Regions from separate parts of the Heyndrickxia sporothermodurans genome, predicted to be linked through region 2. Evidence: riboswitches for the same ligand, from Rfam matches in the RefSeq annotation. Region 2 holds a riboswitch; the other holds the start of a gene.
What was found. A riboswitch is a leader RNA that binds a small molecule or an ion and turns the genes downstream of it on or off. The one in region 2 is predicted to bind thiamine pyrophosphate.

Region 1 (7,617 bases), on a different contig from region 2:
ATTTCAACTTTTAGCCGTTGGATTAAAAAAACATTATAACCGCAGATATCAAACAAGTCAGTGGATTTAGACGACCATCCTTAATAATTGCAAAATAATATTGCAAAGGAATTCATAAAAATGAGGTAGTTTATTATTCCAGTAAATCATTTCACTTGAAAAAATGATAAAAATAAAGTAATATAACAATACAAGCTGCATTGTACGTATTGATAATAAAGTTTTAACCTTTAAGCTGTAACAGGGAGTTTTATATTGAAACTGGAATGACAAGCTTTCGCCTACATGGCATGGAAGACAAGCAAGAACGTTTCTGCAAACACCCACTTTGAGGAGTGGTGGTTTAAAACTTTCTTAATACTCATACGGCAAAGGCGGCCTTATAAATGACAACTTCCAAATCAGTTTCCAATCGGGAACTGGTTTTTTTATACAGAGAATAATGTATGGAATTATATAATAAGAACCAAATTTTAAAAAGGAAAATTATCCTTTCTTTTTATCTAATTTATGCTAACATATACATAAATGAATAATTTTATCGCTAGGGGAGTCTAAATAAGACTGAGACAGAGATGTTCTGGACCCTTTGAACTTGATCCAGTTTATGCTGGCGTAAGGAAGTGGGAGTAAGAGATATAATCAATTCTGCCCATCTAACTGCTTACGATGGGCTTTTTTGTGTACAATTTCATAATTTTTTCTGCTAGGGGAGCCATAGGCTGAGAGATATCATTGATTGAAACCCTTTGTACCTGATCCGGATTATACCGGCGTAGGGAAGCGGTCTAAATAGCTATTCTGTATTTTCTAGTTACAGTTGTTATTGCCGCTTTCTATTGAGGAAGGCGGTTTTTTTGTTGGAGAAAGAAAAGCTTCCTCACAAAAATCAAATGATGGAGGTGTGTAAAGATGAATAAGTTAAAAAAAATGACGATAACTGCAGTTATTATTGCGATAACTACTTTAATAAGTAATATCGTTTTTATCCCAGTGGGATTTGCAAAAATTTTCCCTATCCAACATATGGCTAATGTATTAACCGCTATCCTATTGGGTCCGTTTTATTCAATTGCACAAGCATTTATCGTGTCAATCATCCGAAATTTCACAGGAACCGGCTCCCTATTTGCTTTTCCCGGAAGTATGATTGGTGCATTTCTATCAGGCTATTTGTTTATGAAAACAAGAAAGCTTAGTTGGGCGTTTACGGGTGAAGTTATTGGAACTGGCATTCTTGGGGCACTCGCAGCATATCCAGTAGCAAGGCTACTATTAGGAAAGAATGTAGCTTTATTTGGATTTATCCCTTCATTTATAGTTAGTTCCTTTGCAGGAGCACTAATTGCCATATTTTTAATGAAAGTATTATTACGAAATCAAACGTTTGGAGGAATCATTCATGAAAACAGCACTTACAATCGCAGGATCTGATTCAGGAGGTGGAGCTGGGATCCAAGCAGATATTAAAACATTTTCTTCCTTAGGTGTGTTTGGAATGTCGGTTATTACTGCAGTTACCGCCCAAAACACAATGGAAGTAAAATCTGTACAAATGATTGATTCACAAATAATCAGTGATCAAATATCTGCTATTTTCGACGACATTCATGTTGATGCAGTTAAAATTGGAATGCTCGGAACAAAAGAAAATATTGATGTGGTTGCAAAGGAATTGAATATATACCGTACAGAGCATATCATCCTCGATCCAGTCATGATATCAAAAGGTGGTCACCATTTATTACAGCAAAATGCGATAGATGCGTTAAAAGAAAAATTGCTTCCAATGGTGACATTAATTACACCTAATATACCTGAGGCTGAAAGTTTAACAGACAGTAAAATTTGGACGATTGAAGACATGTATACTGCCTGCCTCAAATTACAGGAACTCGGTGCCAAAAAAATTTTATTAAAGGGTGGCCATTTAGAAGGGGATCCAAATGATTTATTTTTTGACGGACATCACTTTACATGGTTGCCTGGGAAGAGAATTCATACGAAAAATGTTCATGGAACAGGGTGTACATTATCTTCAGCTATCACCGCTTTTGTTGCTCAGGAAGAACCCCTGTTGAGTGCAGTTAAGAAAGCAAAAGATTATATTACAATAGCAATTCAACATAGCTTAGAACTTGGCAGTGGACATGGTCCAACAAATCATTTTTACCATTTATATGAACGTGCTGGACTAGTAGACAATAAATAGCGGAGGGATTCCAATGGAAATTTCAAAAATGACACGGTTAATTTCATTAGTAAAAGAAAAAAAACCACTTATTCACCATATGACAAATGTGGTAACTATTAATGATTGTGCTAATGTCACACTTGCAATCGGAGCTTCACCAGTAATGGCGACAGAGATTAAAGAGGTAGAAGATATGATCCATCTAGCTGATGCACTAATTATCAATTTAGGAACGATTCATGATGTTGTTTTTGAATCCATGCTACATGCAGGGATTGCTGCTAATAAGAAAGGAATTCCAGTTATATTGGATCCTGTCGGTGTTGGCGCAACAAGTTATCGAACAGAACGATCTATGGAACTATTAGAAAAAGTAAAGATGGCTATCATCCGTGGGAATAGCAGTGAAATACATACATTAATTAATGGTACAGGTGGAACAAAGGGAGTCGATGCCGCTGATGGCTCTGTACCATCAATTGAAATAGCTCAGCAAGCTGCAAATACATTCCAATGTGTTGTTGGCATAAGTGGCAAAGTAGACGTTGTATCAAACGGAAGTAAGAACTATTATCTATCAAATGGGGATGAAAGATTAACAAGAATAACAGGTACAGGATGCATGTCTACTTCACTCATAGGCAGTTTTTCTGGCGTAACATCTGATTATTTAGGTGCCGCCATCACGGGAATGTCAATTATGTCACTTTCAGGGGAACGTGCAACGAAACACTTGGCAACAGATGGAGGGATTGGAACATATAAAATAAAGCTGATGGATGAAATCTATCGAATGAATGAGGAAGTTTTTGCTAAAGAGGTGAAAATTCATGAATGTTAATTACAATCTTTATTTAGTTACCGATGAACGAACCCCAATAGGCGAACTTTTATCAATTGTTGAAGAAGCTGTGCAAGGTGGTGTGACCATCGTTCAACTTCGTGAAAAGAATAGCGATGGACTCACATTTTATAAAAAAGCAAAACATTTAAAAGCGTTGTTAAAAAGCTATCAAGTGCCTCTAATTATAAATGATCGTGTAGATATTGCGTTAGCGGTAGGAGCTGATGGTATACATGTTGGTCAAGACGATATACCGCTTTCTGCCTTAAAGCGAATAGTTCCCAAGTCAATGATTATTGGTGTGTCTACGCAAACAATCGAGCAGGCCCAATTAGCTGAAAAAATTGGAGCTGATTATATTGGAATAGGGTCTGCTTTTCCAACTAAAACAAAACAAGATGCAACTGTGTTATCTATGGAAACCTTAAAAGCAATTAAAGATTCTGTAAATATACCAGCTGTAGCAATCGGAGGAATAACATTAGATAATTTTCATCAATTAAAAGAAATAAATTTTTCTGGAATTGCGGTAGTTTCTGCAATTATGAAGGCAAAAAACCCAAAGGAAGCAGCGAAAAAATTTTTTCAGTAAAAAAATAAATTTGCAATGTGCAAAATAGAGAGGGAGAATATGACAATGACGCAAGGGAAGCTATTTACCGATCGATTATATAGAAATGCTCAACCCATTTGGAATAAAAATCATCAACATCCATTTGTTCAAGGTATTGGTGACGGCTCTTTACCAATTGAACTTTTTGCTTATTATATGAAACAGGATTATGTGTATTTAATTGAGTATTCGAAGTTATTTGCAATAGGTACTCAAAAAGCAAAAGATTTACAAACAATGCAAAAATTTTCCCACTCATTACACTCAATTCTACATTTTGAAATGGACTTGCATAGAAAATATGCTAAAGAATTTGGGATATCTGAAGAGGAATTAGAACAGGTAAAACCAACACCTATAAATCTAGCTTATACAAATTATATGGTAAACGTATCACTAAATGGGTCATTAGCGGAAGTAGTTTCTTGTTTGCTTCCTTGTGCATGGGATTATTGGGAGATTGGTAAGCTTTTAAAAAAACAGCATCACCATCAAATAAAATCAAATCCGTATTCACATTGGATAGAAACTTATTCATCAGATGAGTTTGGATCGGTTGCCCTTTGGTTAATCAAGTTAATGAATCAATTAACTGAAGGAACTCGGGAACATGAACTGGTATCCTTAGAGAAACATTTTCAAATGACATCTCGCTTTGAATATATGTTCTGGGATATGGTCTATCACCAAGAAGAATGGCCATTATAAAGTTGTATTGTATGTATTTTTATTCGTTAAAAAAGTTGAATTTATGTTTAACATTGATATGAAACAGCTAGGGGATAACCCCTAGCTTATTTTAGTTCTCTTCCTGTTGCTCCAATTGCTTTATCGGTATTTGATTGATTATTATATTCCGGATCTGGATTTAATTGTTTTTGGTCCGTATCCTTTCCGAGATAACTCGACTTATGCTTTTCTTGTAGTTTATGAAATTTTTCGAAATTTTGATTAACCAAAGTTTGTCCCTCCTTTTGATTTATTTTCCTTTGATATGTAAAAAAGTATGTAAGTTAAATAAGATAAAAAAAAGTGGGACATCCCACTTTTTCAAGTAATGAAAAATATATTGATAAGTCCGTATAAAAAGAAGCTTGGGCACCCTCCATATTTTATGAAGGAAAAGGTTTATACATTCAGTTTCCCTAGTAAAGCCATAATTGCTTTAACAATTAAGACGATAGCGAACAGAATAACGGCACCTGCTCCAATGAATTCAACTACTGTAGCTAATGTCCCCGTAACAACTCCAAGCAGACTTAAGCCAAGTAACGCAAATCCAGCAACGATTGTAGCTAAAAACAATTGAACCATTGTTAACCACCTCCTTGTCATATTATATGTACAAACAAAAATAAGTGTGATTTTTAGAAGTAAAATTAATGATTGAACATACTTCATAATAGGCAAGATGCATATCCCTTTTTGCATAGGGCAAAACTACGAGAATAAATGATAAATACAAAAATGAGGGATGCTTGATGAAAAAATTACTATTTACACTCATAATTTTAACCTTTGCAATAATTACAAGTTCTTGTGGGACAAACAATGATAATAAAAACGAGCAAAAAAACCTTTATGACAAAATTAAAGACAAAGGAGTCGTAAACATTGGAACGGAAGGGACCTATTCACCATTTACCTATCACGACCAATCTGGAAAGCTTACAGGTTTTGATATCGACATTGCAAATGAGGTATTTAAACGATTAAAGATAAAACCTAAATATATTGAAACAAAATGGGACGGTATGATTGCAGGGTTAGATGCGAAACGTTATGACTTAGTTGCCAATGAAGTAGCTGTTCGAACGGATCGATTGAAAAAATATGATATGTCAGATCCATATATCGTCTCGAAAGCTGTTTTAATTGTAGGAAAAGATAATCATGACATAAAAACGTTAAATGACTTAAAAGGAAAAAAAGTAGGGCAGTCATTAGATAGTAATTATCGAAAAATTGCAGAAGACCATGGTGCAACAAATACGGTTGTAGATGGATTCAATCAATCAATTGATCTGATCACTTCAAAACGAATTGACGCAACAATAAACGATAGTCTTTCTTATTTAGATTTGAAAAAACACCAACCCAATTTGCCTATAAAAGTCGTCTATGAAGAAAAAAATGCGACGAGTAATGCTTTTCTTTTTCGGAAAAATTCAGATGAACTAGTGAAGGCTGTAAACGGAGCACTTGCAGATATGAAAAAAGATGGTACCTATTTGAAAATTTCAAAAAAATGGTTTGGCACAGATGTGTCGAAGTAAAGGGATCGATTAAAGATGTTCACAGATGAATCTACCATCCGAATACTCGGAATCCTGCGTGATTCCTTTTTTCCTATACTAAAAGCAGGCATATATTTTACTATTCCTCTTTCAATCATTACATTTATATTAGGAACGGTACTAGCATTTCTGATAGCGATTATTCGCATTTCTACAATTAAACCATTAATCTTACTCGCTAAATTTTATTTATGGATTTTTAGAGGGACCCCTTTACTCGTTCAATTGTTTATCCTTTTTTATGGATTGCCTAAATTAGGGGTTACGTTAGATCCGTTTCCTGCAGCAATCATCGGCTTCACCTTAAATGTGGGAGCATATAGTTCCGAAATTTTTCGGGCATCCATTTTATCTATTCCAAAAGGCCAATGGGAAGCAGCATACTCAATAGGGATGAAGAAATCCCAAGCGATGAGAAGAATTATATTACCACAAGCAATGCGTGTATCCTTGCCACCTTTAGGGAATTCTTTTATCAGTTTAGTGAAAGATACGTCACTTGCTGCAACGATAACTGTTACTGAAATGTTCCAAAAAAGTCAGCAAATCGTTGCTGCCACTTATGAGCCGCTTTGGCTATATATAGAAGTAGCTTTCATTTATTTACTATTTAGTACTGTGTTATCGTTTGGTCAATCTATGCTTGAAAGGCGATATAATCGAACGGTAGCAAAATAGTGGGGGACGAAGAATGATTTCTATCCAACAATTGCATAAACGTTTTCATGATTTAGAAGTTTTAAAAGGGATTACACTTTCAATCGAAAAAGGGCAAACTGCTGTTATCATTGGACCATCTGGTTCAGGAAAAACAACTCTTCTTCGTTGTTTAAATCTATTGGAGACTCCAGATAAAGGTTCACTTTCGATTGGAAATCGAAAACTGGAATTTCAAGAAAATAGAAAGATAAAGCTTCAAGAAATAATGGCTATTCGCAAACAAACAGGTATGGTTTTTCAAGGGTATAATTTGTTTCCGCATTTGACAGCACTGGAAAACATCATGGAAGGACAAGTTACAGTATTGAAACGTTCAAAGGCAGAAGCAAAGCAAAAAGCATTAGGATTGTTAGAAAAAGTAGGGCTAAAAGATCGTGGTGACATGTATCCACATCAACTTTCAGGTGGACAGCAGCAACGTGTTGGGATTGCACGAGCAATGGCGTTGGATCCCGAAGTCATATTATTTGATGAACCAACATCCGCCCTTGATCCTGAGCTTGTTGGAGAAGTGCTAAAAGTTATGAAAGATTTAGCAAATGAAGGAATGACTATGGTAGTTGTCACGCATGAAATGCAATTTGCACGAGATGTTGCCGATCAGGTGATATTTATGGATCAAGGGATAGTCGTTGAACAGGGCACTCCTAATGAAGTGTTTGGACAATCGAATAATCCTCGTCTTTTGCAATTTTTAAATAAGGTAAATGTAAGGTAACAATCCCAGCGGTGATGATATACATATCATTGCCTTTTTTTAATAGAATTTATGGTAATTACCGATTTTGTGTAAAAAAGAGAAAAAAATCGTCTATAATAGGTAATGCATCATTTTGTAAATGATACATACATTTTAGTAATAGAGAATGTTGGGGGAGAAAGATGTTCCAAATCATTAATCTTAAAAAGGTAAGAAAAATACTTAAAATCATTTTTTGGCTTATTTTTT
Region 2 (7,617 bases):
GAAAAGGAGATAGCCTATATGAAGCAAATCCAGCTTATTATATTTGATATGGATGGTTTATTATTCGATACCGAAATCCTATCATATCGATTGTTAAGATAACAGAGCCGAACAACTAATAAAAGAATTATCATATAGTCGATGCAATGCATAACAACAATAAACTTTATTCAAAACGCCCTAGACCTTGATCGGCTTCTTGCCTCTCAAAGTCTAGGGCGTTAGGACAGGCTAATTACCAACATTGAATAACCTGTTTTTTACAAAGGTTATGTTTACCACGGCATTTTTATACAAAAATGCCTATACAGTAGTTCACTTAAACTCATCCATATCAATCTTACATTCCTTCAAAGGAACCACTTTTGTTTTCTTAATAAATTTAAATCCTAACCACATAACGATAAATAATGGGATACCGAGATAAGCGGCGATCAGATCCATCCAATTTATTTTATCACCAAGAAATGCTTGATAGTCTTGGGCTAGTATGACAACTAATCCAACGACAAAAGCGAGAATTGGACCGAACGGATATAGTTTTGCACGGTATGGAAGCTTTTCAAGTGCATGTCCTTGAGCGATATAAGCCTTCCTAAACCGATAATGACTGGCAGCAATACCGAGCCAAAAAATGAAACCAGTAATCCCTGCAGCGTTTAACAGCCACATGTAAATCGCTCCATCACCAAAAGCTGATGCTAGAAATGCGAGCATTCCCACTAAAGTTGTCGCAATAAGAGCGGCGACTGGAACTCCACGCTTATTTAATTTACCAAAAAACCTAGGAGCTTGTCCTTCTTTTGCCAAAGCATATAAAATTCTTGTAGATGCATAAAGACTTGAGTTTCCAGCTGATAGAACGGCTGTTAAGATGACTGCATTCATTAATGATGCGGCAAATGCGAGTCCGGCCTTTTTGAACACTAACGTAAACGGACTGACCATGATGTCTTCGCTTTGCAGGGTTTTTGTTGTATAAGGAATAATTAAACCTATAACGAGAATTGCAAGTACATAAAATAAAAGAATTCTCCAAAATACACTTTTGATTGCTTTAGGCACATTTTCTCTCGGATTTTCACTTTCACCTGCAGCTACACCGACAATTTCTGTTCCTTGAAAAGAAAATCCTGCGGTAAGAAACACACCAATAACTGCTAGTAGGCCACCGTGAAAGGGAGCGTCCCCAATTGAGAAGTTTTTAAAGCCAATGGCATCGCCTTTCATAATACCTAAAATCATTAAAATACCTACGATAATGAAAATAATGATGGTAGCAACTTTAATGAAAGAGAACCAATACTCACCCTCGCCATAGCCTTTAACAGAGAGAATATTCAGTCCAAAAATAATCAAGATAAAAAGTCCGCTCCATAACCATGATGGACTATCTGGGAACCAAAATTTCATGACTAATGTTGATGCGGAAAGTTCTGCCGCAAGTGTGATCGCCCAGCTGTACCAATAGTTCCACCCTAATGCAAATCCAAGTGCTGGATCAATAAAGCGGGTAGCATAGGTGCTAAATGCCCCACTTGTTGGCATGAAAGAAGCTAGTTCACCAAGGCTCGTCATAATAAAATACACCATGACACCAATTATCATATAGGCAAGCAGTGCGCCGCCTGGTCCTGCTTGGTAAATAGCAGATCCGCTTCCTAGAAACAGCCCGGTACCAATGGATCCACCTAATGAAATCATCGTCAAATGTCGTGCTTTTAAACTACGTTGTAATCCTCCATTTTGATTCTCCATCTATATAAACCCTCCGTAATCCATTCATACCCTTAAAATAACCATGTTTAAACTAATGGCTTTGTTTAAAGTTCAATCTTGATTTAGACGTCTTGTTGATTGGAGCGGAAGGTGCGAGACTCCTGCGGGAAAAACGGTATACGGGAGACCCCTCAGGCGCGATAAGCGCCGAGGAGTTCGAAAAGCATAGGCGGCTTGCTTATCGACGTACGAACTGGAGGGCAGCGACTGAGATAAAGGAATCACGATGAGTCCTAAAGGACGAATCGATGATGACTTATCGTAGGGAGGTGACCGGAAGTTCGCTAGTCGATAGCCGCCGGAGCTAAACAGGCTCCCGAACCGCCCGCGGAAAGCGAGCACCTGCAGCGGAAATCAACTTCGAATAAAATTAATGGATATTTATAAATAAAAAATTATATTAATAACTATATAAAGATATCATAAACCGGAAAGAATGGAAATAGAAAGTTGTATATTTTATCACTTTGTTGAATGAAATTGCATTATGGATATTTTCCTAGAATAGTTTGGTATGCTGAGAATAAACAAATAATGCTAAAGTAACTTTACACATGATTTTTTGTCATGTATGATAAGGGCGAATAATAAAACTGCATATGACCTATCTACACTAGGGGTGCTGAAAAAGCTGAGATGTGAACGTGGAAGTGCGTTCCGATCCCTTATTACCCGATCTAGATAATACTAGCGTGGGGAAGTGTAGTAGTATTGGTGTAGAATCATTCATTGATTTGCATCTATTCGTATACTACTGCATCTTCCAAGAGATGCAGTTTTTTTATTCTCCAAAAAAAGAGAGGAGAATGGTTATGACAGAAGTATGTGGAACAAGTAGAATTGTAGGTTTTCGTTTTTCCCTTTATCCGATGGCGGATGAATTTGTAGATATTATTTTATCTACGCTTCAACGGGTCGACACCACTAAAGTATGGGTGAAAACGGATGATATTAGTACAGTAATCCGTGGGAAAATGGAGCATGTGTTTGACGTTGCAAAAGCTATCTATTTAATTGCGGCTAATACTGAAAAACATGTTGTCTTAAATGGAACATTTTCAATTGGATGCCCGGGAGATTTAGATGGAGATGTGTATATGTCCGAGGACGATGTTCGGATGAATGAAGACAGAGTAAAAAATATTCATATTGAAGCGCCTACACAATTTGCGTTATATCCGATGAATAATGAAAACTATATGCAAATCATTGCAGATGTTGTGGATATCGCCAAACAACAAAACACATTTACTGGAGGAATTCACTATGCCAGCAGATTGGACGGCGATGCGCATGATGTGTTTACAACACTCGAGCATGCATTTAATTATACTCAGGAAAAAGTTAAGCACGTAACAATGACAGTCAATATTTCGGCGAATAGTCCTTCGAGGAAAAAGAAATAAGGAGGGAAAAAGTGATGTCTAAATGGAGTCTGCGGGAAATTGTTGTGATGTCAGTGTTAGGAATTGTCTTTGCCATCGTATATTTATTATTTACCCAAGTAGGGAATATTTTCTTTGGGTTAGTCGGACCGATCGGTTATGAACCGATATTTGGGATATGGTTTATCGTTTCTATCATTGTTGCAAATATTATTCGCAAGCCAGGTGCAGCGGTTTTGGCGGAAACGATCGCCGCATTTGTGGAAATTTTAATAGGGAATGCAGTTGGTCCAAGACTATTAATCTCTGGAATGATCCAAGGTTTAGGGGCTGAGGTTGTGTTTGCCGCAACTGGCTGGAAGCGTTATTCAACATGGGTGTTAATGCTTGCCGGAGTTGGTTCAGCGATATTTAGTTTTGCTTGGGGGTATTTTATCTCTGGATTTGCAACACTATCACCATCGTATGTTTTATCCATGCTAGCGATACGAATGGTTTCTGGTGCGCTCCTTGCGGGATTATTAGGTAAGTATATAAGTGAAGGATTGGCAAAAACAGGAGTGCTTAATGGAATGCCATTAGGCAAAGAGATGAAAAAGAGAAAAGTAGCGTGATTGAAATGGAGATACGGGAACCTTTATTAGAAGTTAGGAATCTTTCATTATCTTATGAGGAGCAATCGATTATAAACAATATCTCCTTTTCCATAAATAAAGGTGAAAAACTTCTATTATTAGGACCAAGTGGCTCCGGCAAAAGTTCGTTAGCACTTTGTTTAAACGGGCTGATTCCAAATTCAATTGAAGGGGACAGGACTGGGAGTATTAAATATGCTGGGAAAGAGATTCAGTCTTATAAACCAGGACAATTAAGCAGCCGAATTGGCGTCGTATTTCAAGATCCTGATTCCCAATTTTGTATGCTCACTGTAGAGGATGAAATCGCATTCGGCTTAGAAAATATAAAATTACCTAAAGAAGAAATGATACGAAAAATAGAATGGTCTCTTTCATTAGTTGGTTTAGAGAAGTATAGACAAGCTCATATTTCTACCCTATCAGGTGGAATGAAGCAAAAGCTGGCACTTGCATGTGTGATGGCAATGGAACCCGAATTGATGATTTTAGATGAACCTACTGCTTTGCTCGATCCGGTGGCAACAAAAGATTTTGCTGAAACGATTGATAGATTGCAAAGAGAAATGAATTTTTCTCTCATCGTCATAGAGCATAAACTTGATTATTGGGTTCCTTTTATTGATCGCACCCTTGTTTTTACACAATCCGGACAACTAATGTACGATGGTTCATTGAAAAAAGGATTGGTTCATCATTTTGATGATATGAAAGATCTTGGAATATGCCTCCCAAAGGTGACACTATTCGGTCAACAGGTGCGAGAAAACTTTTATCCATTAACAGTGGATGAATTAATGGAAGAGTTAGATGAGGTAGACACTTCTTTTCCATTACAGGCAGTAAATGATTTCCCAACACCGCCGTTAATCCAAATGAAACACGTTTCCTTTTCCCGGGGGGAGAAACAAATTTTAAAAAATATCCATTTATCAATAAATAAGGGTGAATGGACAGCGATTGTAGGTCCGAATGGTGCGGGTAAATCTACATTAACTTTGATGTTGGCGGGACTTCTTAAGGAACAGCAAGGGGAGATTTTCTATGGGAATAAATTGTTCAAGGATTTGGATGAAAAGGTGAGGTTGGATTCAATTGGTTACGTTTTTCAAAATCCGGAGCATCAATTTATAGCGGATACGGTATTTGATGAAGTAGCCTTTGGTCCAAGAATGAAAAAAGTAGAAGATATCGATTCTAAGGTAGCTAATATTCTTTCAGATTTTCGTTTACTTCGGTTAAAGGATCATAATCCCTTCATATTAAGTCAAGGGCAAAAGCGGCGCTTAAGTGTAGCTACGATGCTAGTGGATGAACGGGAATTCCTTATATTAGATGAGCCAACCTTTGGGCAGGATGAGAAAGCGACGAATGAAATGATGAAAATTATTCAATCGAGAGTGAACATTGGGATGACGGCGTTGATGGTGACTCATGATATGGAAATTGTGGCGAAATTTGCTCATCAAGTCATCGTTCTTTTCGAAGGGGAAGTAGTGTTTCAAGGAACACCTCATGAGCTATTTTTAGAAAATAGTGAAATTGTGGAGAAAGCAAACCTTGAAAATCCATTATTATATTCAATTTGGAATACATATGGGATAAGGGGTGAACCAATTGCGGCTTCAGTTACTAAATCCTAGTATAAAAGCAATTGTCGTTTTGGTCTCTGTTGTCCTTTTAGCTTTTGTATTTGACCCTTTAACTCCGTTGCTTTACTTGTCTTTTACGGTCTTAATCACATTTCTTTTTGGTAAAGTAGGGATGAAAAAATGGTGTATACGATTTGTACCGTTTTTTATCATTGCCTTTGGGTATGTGTGGACAACAACAATATTTTCGAATCCACCAAGTAATACTAGTTTCGTCACTTATGCTAAATTAGGTCCTTTTGAGATTACTGATTACGGACTGAATACTGGACTGGCACTTGGATTACGTGTTCTTTGTTTTGCTGCCTTGTCTTTAATGTTTATATTAACAACAGATACAACTAAATTTATGTTAAGTCTGATTCAACAATGTAAACTTCCCCCTAAGCTTGCCTACGGAATTTTAGCAGGCTATCAGTTTTTACCTTTATTAAAGGATGAATTTACGATTATTAGAAATGCCCATCGAATTCGAGGCGTTCATTGGGAGAAAGGGATAAAAGGGAGAATACAGCTTTTAAAAAAATACACCATTCCACTTTTAGCAAGTGCGATACGAAAAGCAGAGCGAACAGCAATTGCAATGGAATCAAAGGGATTCACGGGAAGCAGGGATCGAACTTTCTATCATGAGTTGAAGGTTAGTGGAAAAGATATGCTGTTTTTTCTTTTAATGGTGGGTATATTCATCATTTCTAAATACGTTTCTGAAACGATTTAGATCTTAAAAAAACATCCATTAATTGCTGTTTAAAATGATTACGGTAATTAAATGGGTGTTTTATTTTCACTTATTTTAAGAATTTATAGTACAATAGTGTCGAGATTGCCAATAAGGGGTGTTTTGTGATGACTAGAAAAGCATTAATTAATATTGATTATACATACGATTTTATTGCAGATGATGGTAAATTAACGTGTGGGAAACCAGGTCAAGACATTGAAAATATAATTATCCAGCTAACAAGCGATTTTATACTTTCCGGTGATTATGTTGTTTTTGCGATCGATTGTCATCAAAAAGAAGACACACTCCATCCGGAGGCAAAGCTGTTTCCACCGCATAATATAGTAGGAACACAGGGGCGTCAATTATTCGGAGCTTTACAGGGTTTGTATGAACAACATAAAAATGACGAAAATGTACACTATATGGATAAAACACGTTATAGTGCATTTGCCGGAACGGATTTGGATATAAAGCTAAGAGAACGTGGAATTGAAGAACTACATTTATGTGGCGTTTGTACGGATATTTGTGTATTGCATACGGCTGTAGATGCTTATAATAAAGGATACAAAATAGTTGTTCATGGGAACGCTGTGGCGAGCTTTAATGATACAGGCCATCAATGGGCATTAGAACATTTTAAAAATACATTGGGTGCGAAGGTACTCTTTTAGGGTAAATAAGGAGTGGGGTTAAATGGTAAAGTTATATAAGGACGACGGTTTTGCACTGCATACGGATTTATATCAAATCAATATGGCAAAAACATATTGGGATGACGGTATTCATGAACGAAAAGCGGTATTTGAAGTTTTTTTCAGGAAGCTTCCTTTCGACAATGGGTATGCAGTATATGCGGGGTTAGAACGAATTGTTGAATACTTACGTGATTTTCATTTTTCTGAAACAGATATTCAATATTTACGTGAAGAATTGAACTATGATGAGGAATTTTTACAATATTTAAGTGAAATGCGCTTTACAGGAACCGTTCGGTCGATGAAAGAGGGGGAAATCGTTTTTGACAGTGAACCTTTAATTCATGTGGAAGCACCTTTGGCACAAGCGCAAATAATTGAAACCGCCTTGCTTAATATTGTGAATTACCAAACATTGATTGCAACGAAAGCAGCGAGAATTAAAAATGTAGTTGGTGACCAAATATTAATGGAATTTGGTACGCGCAGAGCACATGAAATGGATGCTGCTGTGTGGGGAACAAGAGCTGCCTACATCGGCGGGTTTGATTCAACAAGTAATGTTCGAGCGGGTAAACGATTTGGAATCCCTGTTTCAGGTACCCATGCCCATGCGATGGTACAAGCATATCGTGATGATTATACAGCTTTTCATAAATATGCAGAAAGCCATCGGGATTGTGTATTCTTAGTGGATACATATGATACGTTGAAATCGGGTGTCCCAGCAGCTATACG

Region 1: linked by a shared signal. The riboswitch ahead of thiW (energy coupling factor transporter S component ThiW) and the one ahead of B5V89_RS12370 (YkoF family thiamine/hydroxymethylpyrimidine-binding protein) in region 2 are both predicted to bind thiamine pyrophosphate.

Annotation. Positions count from the first base shown of each region.
Region 1 is NZ_NAZB01000019.1:327,969-335,585, reverse strand. It holds gene B5V89_RS09385 (ABC transporter permease) at 1-70, shown strand, start outside; RNA gene ssrS (6S RNA) at 190-385, shown strand; TPP riboswitch at 537-639, shown strand; TPP riboswitch at 699-799, shown strand; gene thiW (energy coupling factor transporter S component ThiW) at 913-1,434, shown strand; gene thiD (bifunctional hydroxymethylpyrimidine kinase/phosphomethylpyrimidine kinase) at 1,403-2,212, shown strand; gene thiM (hydroxyethylthiazole kinase) at 2,226-3,035, shown strand; gene thiE (thiamine phosphate synthase) at 3,025-3,630, shown strand; gene tenA (thiaminase II) at 3,670-4,359, shown strand; gene B5V89_RS20075 (hypothetical protein) at 4,446-4,610, opposite strand; gene B5V89_RS09350 (hypothetical protein) at 4,780-4,965, opposite strand; gene B5V89_RS09345 (amino acid ABC transporter substrate-binding protein) at 5,133-5,927, shown strand; gene B5V89_RS09340 (amino acid ABC transporter permease) at 5,943-6,626, shown strand; gene B5V89_RS09335 (amino acid ABC transporter ATP-binding protein) at 6,640-7,386, shown strand; gene B5V89_RS09330 (VanZ family protein) at 7,551-7,617, shown strand, end outside.
Region 2 is NZ_NAZB01000025.1:423-8,039, forward strand. It holds gene B5V89_RS12365 (amino acid permease) at 316-1,758, opposite strand; TPP riboswitch at 2,385-2,495, shown strand; gene B5V89_RS12370 (YkoF family thiamine/hydroxymethylpyrimidine-binding protein) at 2,592-3,185, shown strand; gene B5V89_RS12375 (ECF transporter S component) at 3,200-3,778, shown strand; gene B5V89_RS12380 (ABC transporter ATP-binding protein) at 3,784-5,442, shown strand; gene B5V89_RS12385 (energy-coupling factor transporter transmembrane component T family protein) at 5,417-6,172, shown strand; gene B5V89_RS12390 (cysteine hydrolase family protein) at 6,301-6,855, shown strand; gene B5V89_RS12395 (nicotinate phosphoribosyltransferase) at 6,878-7,617, shown strand, end outside.